DNA from 2 places in the Catenovulum sp. SX2 genome. Region 1 is predicted to be linked to the other one. Evidence: predicted binding sites of a transcription regulator. Region 1 holds the regulator's gene; the other holds the start of a gene.

Evidence for each region. The regulator FliA, encoded in region 1, starts transcription of late flagellar genes. The targets are predictions, from matches to a motif close to CTAAAGNTNNNNNNNNNNNNGCCGATA.
Region 2: the regulator FliA is predicted to act here: its motif matches at 4,388-4,414, upstream of pomA (flagellar motor protein PomA).

The regions. Positions count from the first base shown of each region.
Region 1 covers NZ_CP182493.1:3,315,409-3,323,361, forward strand. The annotation lists gene flhA (flagellar biosynthesis protein FlhA) at 1-1,872, shown strand, start outside; gene flhF (flagellar biosynthesis protein FlhF) at 1,939-3,342, shown strand; gene ACMZOO_RS13800 (MinD/ParA family protein) at 3,358-4,212, shown strand; gene ACMZOO_RS13805 (RNA polymerase sigma factor FliA) at 4,219-4,941, shown strand; gene cheY (chemotaxis response regulator CheY) at 4,980-5,363, shown strand; gene ACMZOO_RS13815 (protein phosphatase CheZ) at 5,383-6,114, shown strand; gene ACMZOO_RS13820 (chemotaxis protein CheA) at 6,131-7,953, shown strand, end outside.
Region 2 covers NZ_CP182493.1:4,030,959-4,038,911, forward strand. The annotation lists gene ACMZOO_RS17080 (FAD:protein FMN transferase) at 1-111, shown strand, start outside; gene nqrM ((Na+)-NQR maturation NqrM) at 123-335, shown strand; gene ACMZOO_RS17090 (MarR family winged helix-turn-helix transcriptional regulator) at 762-1,220, opposite strand; gene dxs (1-deoxy-D-xylulose-5-phosphate synthase) at 1,239-3,104, opposite strand; gene ACMZOO_RS17100 (polyprenyl synthetase family protein) at 3,113-3,997, opposite strand; gene ACMZOO_RS17105 (exodeoxyribonuclease VII small subunit) at 3,997-4,242, opposite strand; gene pomA (flagellar motor protein PomA) at 4,459-5,220, shown strand; gene ACMZOO_RS17115 (flagellar motor protein MotB) at 5,220-6,149, shown strand; gene thiI (tRNA uracil 4-sulfurtransferase ThiI) at 6,268-7,716, shown strand; gene ACMZOO_RS17125 (ketopantoate reductase family protein) at 7,713-7,953, opposite strand, start outside.

The DNA.
Region 1 (7,953 bases):
CGTATCGTTTTGCTTGAAGGCCACAATGGTGGTGATGCAGCCGGACAAGTTATCGCCTCTTTTGGTGAGGTGGTGATAGGTGGCAACTACGCAGTTGGTTTAGTTGTTTTTGCCATTTTAATGATTATTAACTTTAAAGTTGTGACTGCGGGTGCAGGTCGTATTTCTGAAGTAAGTGCTCGTTTTACCTTAGACAGTATGCCAGGTAAACAAATGGCGATAGATGCCGACTTAAACGCAGGTTTTATTAGCCAAGAAGAAGCGGTTGTACGCCGTAAAGAAATTACTGACGAAGCAGATTTTTATGGTTCTATGGACGGTGCGAGTAAATTCGTAAAAGGTGATGCGATAGCTGGTTTGTTGATCATGTTAATCAATATTGCCGGTGGTTTGATTATTGGCATGGTTCAGCACGATCTTAACTTTTCTGATGCAATCGAAATTTATACCTTATTAACTATAGGTGATGGTTTGGTTGCACAAATTCCATCACTTTTAATGTCGGTTGGCACAGCAATCATAGTTACGCGTCAAAATACTTCGGTTGATTTGGGCGACCAATTAACTGATCAGTTGGGTAACTCCAAAGCTTTATATATAGCCGCCGCTATTTTATTTGTTATGGGCATAGTGCCGGGTATGCCACATATTGCATTCCTTGGTTTGGCTGCTGTTGTTGCGGGTGCGGCATATTGGCTGAATAAACAAGGTAGTGAAGCACCAAAATCAAAATCAGGTGCATTAATCAAAGGGCGCGATGGTAATAAAGCTGGTTCAGCCAATGCTGGCAACAAAGCGCTTCCAGGAAATGCGGCACCTGCGGCAGAGCCTCAAGAAATCAGCTGGGATGATGTTCAACCTATGGATGTAATTGGTCTAGAAGTTGGCTATAGACTCATTCCTCTAGTGGATAAATCACAAGGTGGTGAACTGCTTTCACGAATTAAGGGTGTTAGGAAAAAAATGTCGCAAGAAATGGGCTTTTTGGTGCCTGCAGTGCACATTCGCGACAACTTAGATTTATCACCAAATGTTTATCGAATTTCTTTAATGGGTGTAGTGATAGGCCAAGCTGAAATTTATCACGACAAAGAAATGGCGATTAATCCAGGACAAGTATTTGGTAATCTTAAAGGGGTTAAAACAACAGATCCTGCATTTGGGCTAGAAGCTGTGTGGATTAACCCTGACCAACGCGAACAAGCTCAAACCCTAGGTTATACAGTCGTAGATGCTTCGACCGTCGTTGCGACTCACTTAAGTCAGTTGCTAACCAATAACGCATGGCAATTAATTGGCCATGAAGAAGCGCAAAACTTAATGGATATGTTGGCGAAATCTTATCCTAAGTTGGTTGAAGGTTTAGTGCCTGACATCTTAAGTTTGTCGTGTGTCGTAAAAGTTATGCAAAATTTATTGTTTGAAGGTGTGGCAATTCGTGACATGCGTACCATAGTTCAAACCTTAGTTGAGTATGCACCTAAGAGCCAAGACCCCGATGTACTAACGGCTGCGATACGAATTTCGCTGCGAAAATTAATTGTTCAAGAAATATCCAATGGCTTAGATGAACTGCCTGTCATAACTTTGGCGCCAGAGTTGGAGCAAATATTGCATCAATCTATGCAAGCAGGTGGAGCAGAAGGTGGTGGTATAGAGCCAGGGCTTGCAGAGCGCATACAAAATGCCTTGCAAGAATCATCTCAACAACAAGAGATGAATGGTGAACCATCAGTGTTGTTAACCTCCGGCATACTTAGAAATGTGCTGGCTAGGTTTACCAAACACACTGTACCCGGATTACATGTGCTGTCGTATCAAGAGATACCGGATGATAAACAAATTCGTATCGTTCACTCGATAGGGCAGTAACGTCAAATATTTGTCTGAGCATTGCTTTGTCCGTGCATAGAAATGCAGCGTGGCTGAGGAGGATTGATGAAAATTAAAAGGTTTGTAGCAAAAGATATTCGTTCGGCATTAAATCAAGTTAAAGCGACTTTAGGGCCTGATGCTGTCATTATGTCAAATACCAAAGTACCAGAAGGTATCGAGATAGTTGCAGCAATTGATGCAGAACCGGCACAACAAGCTTCACAGCCAGTAGCGGCGGCTCCAACTGCACCTGTTCGCGAAGAAGCTGAAGAAATTAAAATGTCTGATAGCTTACAGTCTTTATTACAACGTCAAAGCCAACCTGCACAGGCATCCAGTCGTGTACACAACAATCGTCAAGAAAGTGACATGCAAAAAAACTTACGTGCCAACAAACAACGTATGATGCGTTCACTAGCTGCTTCAGTTGACCAAGACGAAATGGAAGATGATTGGCGCAATTCGCCATTGTTGCAAGCTTCACAACCTCAAACTCACGCAAAACCTGTACAAGCACAAGCTCAACCAGAATCAAATAATGAAGAGCTAACATCGATTAAAGCTGAGATGGCCGAACTTAGAAGTTTATTACAACATCAAGTTTCTGGCTTGATGTGGCAAGAAATGGCGCGCAGTGAACCGATTCGCGCTTATATTGTTGACCGTATGGTTAAAATGGGTATCTCAAGTGACGTTGCAGATCAAATAGCCAGCTTTTTACCAAGTGACATAGATCAAAATGAAGCTTGGGAACATGCGTTAGACTTATTAACAAATCAAATTAATGTAACCAACAATGACATAATGCGTCGTGGTGGCGTAGTGGCATTGTTAGGGCCAACCGGCGTGGGTAAAACAACCACAGTGGCTAAGCTAGCTGCGCATTTCGCGAAAAAACATGGTGCAGACTCAGTTGCTTTAGTAACAACCGACACATATCGCATTGGTGCACATGAACAATTACAAACTTATGCGAAAATTATTGGCTGTCCGTGTAAGGTTGTATCACACTCAGAAGAATTGGCTGATACACTTCACCAGTTACGTAATCGTAAACTAGTATTAATTGACACCGCAGGTGTTGGCCAACGTGATTTACGTTTAGCTGAACAATTAGATAGCCTGATGAAATCAACTAATGTTAAGATTCGAAGTTACTTAGTATTACAGGCTACAGCACAGCGCCGCGTTTTAATGGAAGCTGTGCAACAATTTAAACGAATTTCGTTATCAGGTTGTATTTTCACCAAATTAGATGAAAGCATGAGTTTGGGAGAAATTATTAGTGTTGCCATTCAAAATGCCCTGCCAATCGGGTATCTTACTGATGGTCAGCGCGTGCCAGAGGATATAAAAGCAGCAAGTGCACAATATTTAACCGATAAGGCAGCCGGATTAATGGACGAAAGAGATTTTTCTCATCCATACTGGTTTACAGATGGCGCAAGACAGCCTATATATAAATAAGAATTTATGAAGATAATGAACCAGTTAGGTGATCAGGCCAATGGCCTTCGAAATATGAAGCAAAAAAGAGTAAAAGTAATTGCAGTCACAGGCGGCAAAGGTGGCGTTGGTAAAAGCAATGTATCGCTGAATATGGCTGTTGCAATGGCACAGCAAGGCAAGCGTGTACTCGTTTTTGATGCTGACTTAGGTTTAGCCAATGTTGACGTAATGTTGGGATTGCGTGTAGAGAAGAATTTATCTCATTTATTAGCGGGAGAATGTGGCTTAGACGACATATTGTTAACAGGTCCGCATGGTATTCAAATTGTTCCTGCTACTTCTGGTACACGTAATATGGTTGAGCTAACGCCACAGGAGCACGCTGGCTTAATCCGAGCATTTAGTGAATTGCAAAAAGATTTTGATGTATTAATTGTTGATACCGCAGCAGGTATTTCTGACATGGTGCTGAGTTTTTCCCGTGCAGCACAAGATGTCATGGTTGTGGTATGTGATGAACCCACCTCAATTACAGATGCTTACGCATTAATGAAAGTATTGAATCGTGATTTTGGCGTATTTCGTTTCAAAATAGTTGCCAACATGGTTCGTTCAATGCGTGAAGGTCAAGAATTATTTGCTAAACTATCCAAAGTTACTGATAGATTTTTAGACGTAGCCATTGAATTGGTTGCGATAATACCGTTTGACGAAAATATTAGAAAATCGGTCAGACGACAGAAAACAATCGTAGATGCGTTTCCGAAATCACCTGCCGCTATCGCCTTTAAAACCTTGGCGGCAAAAGCGGGACGCTGGCCCATACCAGATAATGCAACTGGGCATCTAGAATTTTTCATTGAACAATTGGTTGCACCAGGAGCTTAGTCTGTTGTGAATAAAGTGGCGGCTTACCAAACTGTAGATCAAAAACAGGCATTGGTGGAAATGCATGCTGGTTTAGTTAAACGCATCGCTCATCATATGATGGCGCGTTTACCCGCCAGTGTTCAGGTTGATGACCTGATTCAAGCTGGCATGATAGGTTTGCTTGAAGCTTCGAAAAATTTTGATGGTAGTAAAGGCGCAAGTTTTGAAACTTTCGCTGGTATTCGAATTCGAGGTGCAATGTTAGACGAGATCCGTCGTGGTGATTGGGCACCTCGTTCTGTACACAAAAACAGCCGTATGATTTCTCAAGCAATCGCCGAAGTAGAAAAAGAAACTGGCCGTGATGCAAGAGATGCAGAAGTAGCTGAAAAACTTGATATTTCGCTAGATGAGTACCATCATATTTTAAATGATGTAAATTGTGGCAAGATAATTGGCATCGAAGATTTAGGTGTTACCGAAGACGTTATCGGTAGTCCCGACAGCAAAAATGCTGACGAGCCATTTGAAGATATGGCTCATGGCGCTTTCCAAGGCGCCTTAGTCAAGGCAATTGAAACTTTACCCGAAAGAGAAGCGTTAGTTTTATCCTTGTACTATGATGAAGAATTAAACTTAAAAGAAATCGGTGCAGTGTTAGACGTAAGTGAATCGCGCGTGAGTCAGATTCACAGCCAAGCTATGCACAGGTTAAAAGCCAGATTAAAAAGCTGGCAACAGATATAATTTGATTTGCTACATAATAATCGCGAGCGGAGGAAGCTTTGGACAAGAATATGAAAGTGCTAGTTGTAGACGATTTCTCAACTATGCGACGCATTATTAAGAACTTACTGCGAGACCTAGGTTTTACAAATGTGTCAGAAGCAGATGACGGCGCTACTGCCTTGCCTATGTTGCAAAATGGTGATTTTGAATTTGTTGTAACAGATTGGAATATGCCAGGCATGCAAGGCATCGACTTGTTAAGAGCCATTCGTGCAGATGCAAAATTAAAACATATCCCTGTTTTAATGGTTACGGCAGAAGCGAAAAAAGAACAGATTATTGCAGCAGCTCAAGCTGGTGTAAATGGATACATAGTTAAACCATTTACCGCAGCTACATTAAAAGAGAAGCTCGATAAGATATTCGAACGTTTAGGTTAAGTGATTTAGGAGAATTCTATTGTTGCCAAATGCTCCTAAAATCAGTTTGGAAGATGCTAGACGGTTAGTTGCTAGCCTTGAACAAGGTGACAACGACACTGCCAATCAAATTATTGACTCCGCTACGCAAGCTGCGTCTGTAGAGCTTTTTGAAGAAGTAGGCAAGCTGACGCGACAGTTGCACAACTCTATAGGCGATTTTCAACTAGATGTGAGAATTGCCGACTTAGCGACAGAAGATATTCCTGATGCTAAAAACCGTTTAAGTTACGTAATGGAAATGACCGAAAAAGCAGCCAATAAAACTATGGATGCTGTGGAGGATTGTTTGCCGATTGCAGAGGGCTTAGACGATAATATTAAAGATATAATTCCGACTTGGGATAAACTAATGAATCGCCAAATCGAGCTAAGTGAATTTAAAACACTTTGTCATGATTTGGACAGTTTATTAAAGAAATCGCAAGGTGATGCCGAAAGCTTAAAGACGCGATTAAACGATGTATTAATGGCTCAAGACTTTCAAGATTTAACAGGCCAGGTCATTCGTCGAGTAATTGAACTAGTAAAAGAAGTAGAAGATAACTTAATTCATTTACTTACCGTATTTGGTGAACCACAACCAGCTGAAAAAACAGACAAAGCGGTTAATGAAGGTCCAGAAGGGCCAATCATTGACGCGGAAGAAAGGGTGGATGCGGTTTCCAATCAAGATGAAGTGGATGATCTTTTGTCGAGTTTAGGTTTTTAATTAGGGGACAGGTTCCATGAGCTTTGATGTAGATGAAGATATATTGCAGGATTTTTTGGTCGAAGCGGCTGAAATTCTGGAACTGTTATCTGAGCAGCTAGTGGAGCTTGAGAATAATCCAGAAGATTCTAATTTACTCAATGCAATCTTCCGAGGATTTCACACCGTAAAAGGTGGCGCAGGCTTCCTAGCGATGACAGCACTAGTTGACGCTTGTCATGGTGCTGAGAATGTATTTGATATTTTGCGTAAAGGGCAACGTGAAGTTACCCCTGAATTAATGGATGTTATTTTACAAGCGTTGGATACTATCAACGTCATGTTTGCGCAAATTCAAAATAGAGAAAGTCCAGAGCCAGCAGATCCTCAATTATTGGACACTTTACACAAACTCAGTGAACCAGCGTCAGCCGATGAAGCCGCCATCTCAGCACCCGCTCCAGCAATAGAAGAACCTATTGGCGATGATTCAATAGAGTTTTTTGATTCAGCTTTAGATGAACCTGAAGTTGATTCTACACCAGCTAGCGCGAGTGAATCTTCGGCGCCACTGGATGAAATTACCGATGATGAATTTGAAAAATTATTGGATCAATTACATGGTGCGAATAAAGGGCCAACAAGTACAGGCTCACCAGCGCCTGCACCAGCACCAGCTGTAGCCGCGGCACCAGCATCTTCATCGACAGATGAAATAACCGATGACGAATTTGAAGCTCTGTTAGATGAATTGCACGGTAAAGGGCAGTTTAGTTCAAATGATTCTGCGCCAGCTCCGTCAGCAACGCCTGCGCCATCGCCAGCTGTTACTGCTGCAAGCTCAGGCGATGACATTTCAGATGACGAATTTGAAGCTTTATTAGACCAGTTACATGGTAAAGGAAAAGGTCCTTCTGCTGAATCTGCTCCTGCGCCAGCGGCACCTAGTCCGAGCCCCGAAGCAAAAGCGCCAGCTCAGACTCCAGCCGCTAAAACGCCTGCACCAAGTCCAGCTCCCAAAGCAGCACCCGCTCCGAGCCCTACAGCTAAAGCACCTGCTCCAAGTCCAGCACCAGCTGCTAAAACAGCCGCGCCGGCAGCTGCAGCTGAAAAGAAAAAAGCGCCAGCGCCAGCCCCTGCAGCTGAAACAACAGTGCGGGTTGACACTAAACGCCTTGACCAAATTATGAATATGGTTGGTGAATTAGTGCTAGTGCGTAATCGTTTGGTTAGTTTAGGTATCAATGTAAACGACGAAGATATGTCCAAAGCGATCGCTAATTTGGATGTAGTCACTGGGGATTTGCAAGGTGCGGTAATGAAAACGCGTATGCAGCCAATCAAAAAAGTATTTGGTCGTTTTCCGCGAGTGGTACGTGACTTAGCTCGTTCATTGAACAAAGAAATAACTTTGTTGTTAGAAGGTGAAGAAACCGATTTAGATAAAAACTTGGTTGAGGCGTTAGCCGATCCACTTGTGCATTTAGTTCGAAACTCAGTCGATCATGGTATTGAAATGCCAGATGTACGTAGTGCCAGTGGTAAAGCACGTTGTGGTACTGTTAAGCTTTCTGCATCGCAAGAAGGGGACCATATATTATTAACCATCGCTGATGATGGTGCTGGTATGGATCCTGAAAAGCTTAAAGAAAAAGCAATCAAAAACGGTATTATGGATTCAGACGCTGCGGCACGCATGTCTGATTCCGAAGCTTATAATCTAATTTTTGCGCCAGGTTTTTCGACCAAAGAGCAGATATCCGACATATCTGGTCGTGGTGTGGGTATGGACGTTGTTAAAACGAAAATTACTCAACTTAACGGCTCTGTTGTTATTAAATCTGAAAAAGGTGTTGGTAC
Region 2 (7,953 bases), 720 kb from region 1:
TATCAGTTGGCGTCTGATTTGGGACTTGCTGTGTATTTAGTGATAAAATCTAACGATGGCTTTGAGATTAAATATACCAAAGCATTTGAGCCGTATATTGTACAATTTTAGTGGGTATTGAAATGACAACTTTTTTATTAGTTTTTGCTGCTTTTTTGATTATTGTTTCTGCTATGGCGGTAGGTTACATTTTTCAGAGAAAATCAATTTCTGGTAGTTGTGGTGGTTTAGGTTCGGTTGGCATTGATAAAGTTTGTGATTGTGATGATCCTTGTGACAAACGCAAAGCTAAAATGAAGCGTGATCAAATGTTAAATGAGAACCGAATTATTTAGTCGTTCAAAATTAGTTTATTCTCTAGTATCTGTTAACTGAAAGTCGTTGCAGGTCCGGCTGTATTGAACATTGCGCTGAAACGTCCGTGCTATATATAAAAAGCCCTTGGGCATAACTTTCGCAAAAACGCTGCAAGTACATCCATGTAAGCTTCGCTTTTTCATCCCTGAAAAAGAGATTTTGCTCTAAGTTATTGCCCAAGAACTTTCTTAAATTTGGTTTCGCTTTAAAGTTGTGCTCTTCTTTGTTCGTCTCAATTTCTAACCTTTTCAATCCAATTTTTCTCGAATTTAAAAGTTAATAGCTTAGTAGTAAATATATTGCGCGGAACAATTTAATAATAGTGCGTAAGCAGTGGAAGGTAAGAATCTATAACTATTCTAATCGATAAAATAGATATGTTTTTAAGCTAAACTTTCGACAAACTACCCATTTAACTTTTCAACAATTCTAAGCAAATTATCGTCTAGTTGTTTAATTGCATTCATCAAAACCATGTGTTCGTTTTTACTTATGCCTTTCATCATAGGTTGGCTGATGTTGCTCAGGGCCTTGTTTAGTGCAACTAAAACTTCTTTGCCTTGTGGCGATATTTTAATTATGGCTTTGCGTTTGTTGTCTGGTACGACACGGCGGATTATCCAGTTTTTACCGCTGAGCCAGTCAAGTAGGCGGGTAATGGCGGCTTTGTCTTTACCGGTTTTTTTAACCAATTCACCTTGTTCAATGCCAGTTTCTGGTATTAGGTTTAATAAAAAGTAAGCTTCTGGGGTTATGTCATATCCGGTGTTTTTAAACACGCTTTTTAGCATGCTTTTCATATTAAAGGCGAGTTGATGGACTTGATAACCTAAGGTTTTTTCAATATCAATTTGTTTATCCATTACAACTGCCTATAAATATTATTGAGCTTGGTAGCGATTGATTTGCGCCAATATACCTTGCTCGTCTAACTCAAGTAATTGATAAATCTCAGCTTGGCTGCCGTGTTTAACAAATTCGTCAGGTACGCCTATTTGTAAAACTTGTTTGGCGATTTTGTGTTTGGCTAATACTTCTAATACGGCAGAGCCTGCACCACCTTGAATGCAGTTGTCTTCTACCGTGACTAACAAATCATGTTGCTCGGCAGCTTCGATAATTGCCTGTTCGTCTATTGGTTTAACAAAACGCATATCCCAATAACTGGCATTAAGTGTTTCCGCTGCTTTTTCAGCGAATTGACCTAAGTGACCGAAGTTTAGAATCGCTATTTTTTGTCCTGTGCGTTTCTTATGCGCTTTGCCAATTTCTAGCAGGCTCATTTCACAGTTAATATCAACTTGTGGGCCTTGACCTCTTGGGTAGCGAACAACCGCAGGTAAATTCGCTTGATGACCTGTGTAGAGCATTTGGCGACATTCATTTTCATCGCTCGGGGTCATTACAATTAAATTAGGGATAAAGCGTAAAAAGCTTATATCAAATGTACCTTGATGCGTTGGACCGTCTGCACCAACGATACCAGCGCGATCTACTGCAAATAACACAGGTAATTTTTGTAGTGCTACATCGTGGATCAGTTGGTCATAGCCGCGTTGTAAAAAGGTCGAATATATTGCAACAACGGGTTTTAGCCCTTGAATAGCCATGCCTGCTGCTAATGTCACAGCATGTTGCTCTGCTATAGCTGTATCAAAATACTGTTTTGGGTATTCACGCGAAAACTTAACCATACCAGAGCCTTCACGCATTGCAGGCGTGATTGCCATTAGTTTGTCGTCTTTTTTCGCCATATCACACAACCATTGACCAAATACTTGAGAGTAGGTGGGGGATTGTGGTTTTTTACTCGGTAATTCTGATTTAGTTAAATCGAATTTAGGTACAGCGTGATAACCAATAGGGTCTTGCTCTGCAGGGTGATATCCTTTGCCTTTTTTGGTCACTATATGTAAAAACTGCGGGCCTTTGAGGCTACGCATGTTTTTTAAAGTTTCGACTAAACCTTGTACATCATGCCCATCAATTGGGCCTATATAATTAAAGCCAAGTTCTTCAAAGATAGTACCTGGTGCTATCATGCCTTTTAAATGTTCTTCAGCTTTGCTTGCCAGCTCTTTAATGGGCGGTAAACCACTTAATATTTTTTTACCACTTTCTCTGAATGATGTGTACACAGAGCCTGATAATAGTTTGGCTAAATGCTGATTAAGCGCACCAACATTTTCTGAAATAGACATGTCGTTATCATTTAAAATAACTAACATGTTTTTCTTTAAATCGCCTGCATGATTCAAGGCTTCAAATGCCATACCTGCTGTAATAGCGCCATCGCCTATAATGGCAACAGCTTGGCGGTTTTTCTTTTCTTTTTCTGCCGCTATTGCAATACCCAAAGCGGCGCTAATTGAAGTTGATGAATGACCAACACTCAAAGTGTCGAATTCACTTTCTTCACGCCATGGGAAGGGATGTAAGCCATTTAACTGGCGAATAGTATGAATTTGCTCACGGCGACCGGTTAATATTTTGTGTGGATAAGCTTGATGACCAACGTCCCAAATAATTTGGTCAAACGGCGTGTTATAAACATAGTGCAGCGCTACGGTTAACTCAACTGCACCTAATCCTGAAGCAAAGTGCCCACTGCTTTGACTGACACAAGCCAACAAGTATTGGCGTAATTCATTAGCAACTGCTGGTAGCTCAGATACCGGCATGCTGCGTAAATCTTCTGGTTCGTTTATCAGCCTAAGTAAAGGGTATTTGTTAATATTAATAGTCATGAGTGCCGTTAGTGTTTGCGTTGTACTATAAATTGAGCAAATTCAAATAGAGTTTGTGTATTGTAGGGAAGATTATCAATTTGCTCTAGTGCATTCTGATATACTTGATCCGCTTTTTGTATCGCTTGTTCCAAACCTAAAATACCTGGGTAGGTGCTTTTATTAAGTTTTTCGTCTGAACCTTGCGGTTTTCCAAGCATTTCAGTGGTAGAAGTTACATCCAAAATGTCATCTTGAATTTGAAAAGCTAAACCAATGTTTTTAGCGAAATTGTCCAGTTTAATCTTTTCAGATTTATCCATAGCTGGTTTACAGGCCGTTGCCATATTTACAGCTGCGCGTAATAAGGCAGCGGTTTTCAGCAAATGAATATTTTCTAATTGCTCAACTGTTAGTTGTGTGTTTTCACCTGCTAAGTCCAACGCTTGGCCGCCGCACATACCGTGGTAACCTGAGCGGTTCGCCAGTTCTTGCATCCAGCTAACTTTTATTTCAGCGCATACATCTGCATTAGCGATTAATTCAAAAGCTAAAGTTTGCAGGCTATCTCCGGCTAAAATGGCCGTAGCTTCATCAAATTGAATATGACAGGTTGGTTTGCCGCGGCGAAGCTCATCGTCATCCATAGCCGGTAAATCATCGTGGACAAGCGAATAACTATGTATGCACTCTAATGCGATTGACGCTGGTAACAAAGTTTTATCGTCAATATCTAGCATTCGACCCACAGTATGCATTATGAAAGGACGGACACGTTTACCGCCGTTGCTAACACTGTATTGCATCGCTTGGTGAAGTTTATCCGCTATGTTTTGGTCTATATGCGCAAATGCCTTGTCTATCTCGGCATTAAACCAAGTTTGAAATTGTTGCAGCTGGTCGAATAGGCTCATTATTCTAAATCTTCAGGTTTACACTCAACCATTTCTATATGGTCGTCTTTTTGCTGCAATATTTTTATTTTTTGTTCTGCTTGCTGCAATTTTTGTTGGCTTGCTCTAATTAATGCAACACCACGTTCATATTGTTTTAGTGCATCTTCAATAGATTGTTGCCCATCGTCCATTACATTGACGAGTTGTTCTAATTCTTGAATACTTTCTTCTAGCGACATATTTTCTGGTTTTTTCGCGGCCATATTGTTTCTCAAGTTGCTAGTTTGTTAAAGCCGCTAATTTTAGCCTTAAATAAGCTAATGCCAAAGCAACAATTGTGTTTTTACGGCTTGCTTGAGTTATTTTTAACCAAAGTGACACTATTTAGATATTAAGCAAATGAAAAAACTAAATATTTTGCTGGTATTGTCGATAATTGAGTTAAAATAAATATAAATCACCTGTTTGGGAGGCGAATAGTGGATCTAGCAACGGTCGTTGGGATAGTAGGAGCAGTTGGCTTTATTGTAATGGCGATGATGCTTGGTGGCGATTTGGGCATGTTTGCCGATGTACCATCTGTATTAATCGTTTTCTGTGGATCTTTATTCGTTGTTTTGTCTAACTTTACTATGGGGCAGTTTTTTGGCATTGGTAAAGTTATGGGTAAAGCTTTCATGTTTAAGATTGAAACCCCAGAAGAGCTTATCCAAAAATCAGTTGAAATGGCTGATGCTGCACGTAAAGGTGGTTTTTTAGCATTAGAAGAAGCACAAATTGATAATCCCTTTATGCGTAAAGGGGTTGATATGTTGGTAGACGGCCATGACGGCGATGTGGTTAAAGCAACCCTTTCTAAAGACATTGAACTAACAACCGAGCGCCATGAAGCTGGTGTTAGTTTACTCAAGGCTTTAGGTGACGTAGCACCTGCTATGGGTATGATAGGTACGCTTATCGGTTTGGTTGCTATGTTATCAAACATGGACGACCCGAAAGCGATAGGTCCTGCAATGGCGGTTGCGTTATTAACAACTTTGTACGGTGCGTTTTTATCTAACGTTATAGCATTACCGCTTGCAGCTAAACTTCAACTTAGAACCGAAGAAGAAAAATTAAATCAGTTATTAATTTTGGATGCCATTCTTGGTATTCAAGACGGGCAAAACCCTAGGGTAATTGAAGGGGTACTTAAAAACTACATCGCTGAATCTAAACGCTCCGTCGGGGAGGAAGCCTAATGGCGGATGATTGCCCTCCGTGCAAGAAATGCCCTCCCGAAGGTTTACCTGCGTGGATGGGCACCTTTGCGGATTTAATGTCGTTGTTGATGTGTTTCTTCGTATTGCTGTTAGCATTCTCAGAGATGGATGTGCTTAAATTTAAGCAGATAGCAGGTTCTATGAAATTTGCATTTGGTGTGCAAAATAAACTTGAAATTAAAGATATTCCTAAAGGTACTTCTGTTATAGCGCAGGAGTTCCGCCCTGGTAGACCTGATCCAACGCCAATTGAAACCATACAACAGCAAACCGTTGAAATGACCCAGCAAACTTTAGAGTTTGAAGCAGGCGATGAAGATTCATCTGGTGGTCGCCAAAAACAAAGGGGTGACCAACGTGGTGGTACGGCATCGGATACAGCTAATCAACAATCTTCTACTGCTGAATCCACGTCAAGTGCCGAAGAAATCAGCGAACTCGTTAAGAAAATAGCCCAACAGTTAGAACAACAAATTGTTGATGGCGCGATTGAGTTAGAATCCTTAGGCCAACAAATTATTATCCGCATTCGTGAAAACGGCGCGTTTCCGTCAGGCTCTGCGTTTTTACAGTCGCAATTTAAACCTATTATTCAACAGGTCGCTAAGTTATTAACTCAAGTGCCAGGCGAAATTACCGTTTCTGGTCACACTGATAACCAAACCGTCACCTCAGAATTATATGCGTCTAATTGGGAACTATCGAGTAAACGTGCAGTAGCCGTTGCGCATGAGATGGTTAGAACACCGGGTTTTGATCCTAATCGTTTAATTGTTGTTGGTCATGCTGACACTCGTCCGCTCGTGCCAAATAATACTTTGGAGAATCGTCGCCGTAACCGTCGTGTTGAAATTGCGATTATGCAAGGCAAAGCGAAAGAATCTGATCCTATTACAGTTTCGCCTTAACTCCGCACAACAGTCTCTATCATGTGCAGCCAATCAATGGCTGCATTTTGTTATTCAATCTGCCGGACAAACTCTGTATAATCGCCAGCCTTTTAGTCGCTACAAGTAACAAGCCATGATCAAGTTTATTGTTAAAATGCACCCAGAAATTTCGATTAAAAGTCGTTCGGTGCGCCAACGTTTTACCAAAATATTAGAAAGCAATATCAAAAATGTTTTGCGTAAAGTGGATGAAAAGGCTTGGGTTCAACGCCAATGGGACTGTGTTGAAGTCAGAGGTAGCGACGATAAACGCGATGTTATAATCGAGCGTATGCAGTGTATACCTGGGGTAACCAACTTCTCTGAAGTGAAGCAATATCCGTTTGTTTCATTTGACGATACCTGTGCGATTGTTTTGCCGCATGCCCAGCACTTAATAGAAAACAAAAGTTTTTGTGTAAGGGTAAAACGCCGTGGTAGTCACGATTTTAAATCGAAAGATTTAGAGCAATATGTCGGTGGCTTTTTAAACCAAACAGTAGCTTCAGCAAAAGTTAAACTCAAAGATCCAGACGTAACTGTTATGTTAGAAGTGGCTAATGACCAGTTATTTGTCATGGGTGAAAAATACAAAGGGTTAGGTGGTTTTCCAATAGCAACGCAAGACGAAATTTTAAGTTTAATTTCAGGTGGATTTGATTCAGGCGTTGCAACCTACGAAACCATGCGCCGTGGGATTAAAACCCACTTTATCTTCTTCAATTTAGGTGGTGCTGCACACGAAATAGGTGTTAAACAAGTATCCTATTTCTTGTGGGCTAAGTATGGTATTTCACACAGAGTTAAGTTTGTTTCGGTCGATTTCCAGCCTGTTGTCGCCGAAATATTAGAAAATATCGATAACGGTTTAATGGGCGTTGTGTTAAAGCGTATGATGTTACGCGCAGCTAGTCTAGCGGCAAAACGCATGGGCATTAAAGCCTTGGTGACAGGTGAAGCTTTAGGGCAAGTATCTAGCCAAACTCTAGCCAATTTAGCTGTTATAGATAAAGTAACAGATACACTTGTGGTGCGCCCATTAGTCACTATGGACAAACAAGATATTATCGATTTAGCGCGTAAAATTGGCACTGAAGATTTTGCCAAAACCATGCCGGAATATTGTGGTGTGATTTCTCAGCGTCCAAATATCGCAGCGCCAGAAGATAAAGTTATTGCAGCAGAAAGTAACTTCCATATGCCTTTGATTGAGCAAGTAGTAGACAATGCTAAGTTGTATGACATCAAAGAGCTGAGAACAGAAACTGAACAAACGGTTACAGAAGTTGACAGTGTTAGTGAAATTAATGCTAACCAAGTGGTTATTGATATTCGTTCTGTGGAAGAAGAAGAGTTAGAGCCGCTAGAGTTAGCTGATGATGTTGAAGTTATCCATATTCCATTCTTTAAACTAGCTACTCAATACGAAAACTTAGACCAATCAAAAGAGTACTTGCTCTACTGTAAAAAAGGCGTAATGAGCCGTTTACAAGCGTTGTATTTACAAGAGCAAGGTTACAAAAACGTTAAATTATTTCAGCTCTAGTTGATAGACTCCAAGCACTTTATTTGTTGATAAAGTGCTTGGTGTTTTGGCAAATCAACCGATAGTTCTGCTGCTGTTTGTAATAAAAAGCCGCTTATAAAATCAATCTCAGTTTTTCTGTTATTCGCTATGTCTCTATTCATTGACGAATAGTTATTAGCAGTTTTATCAATCACCTCGTACACAGTTTGTTTAATTTCGGCGTCGGATAGGGCAGGGCAAACATGCGCTGATATT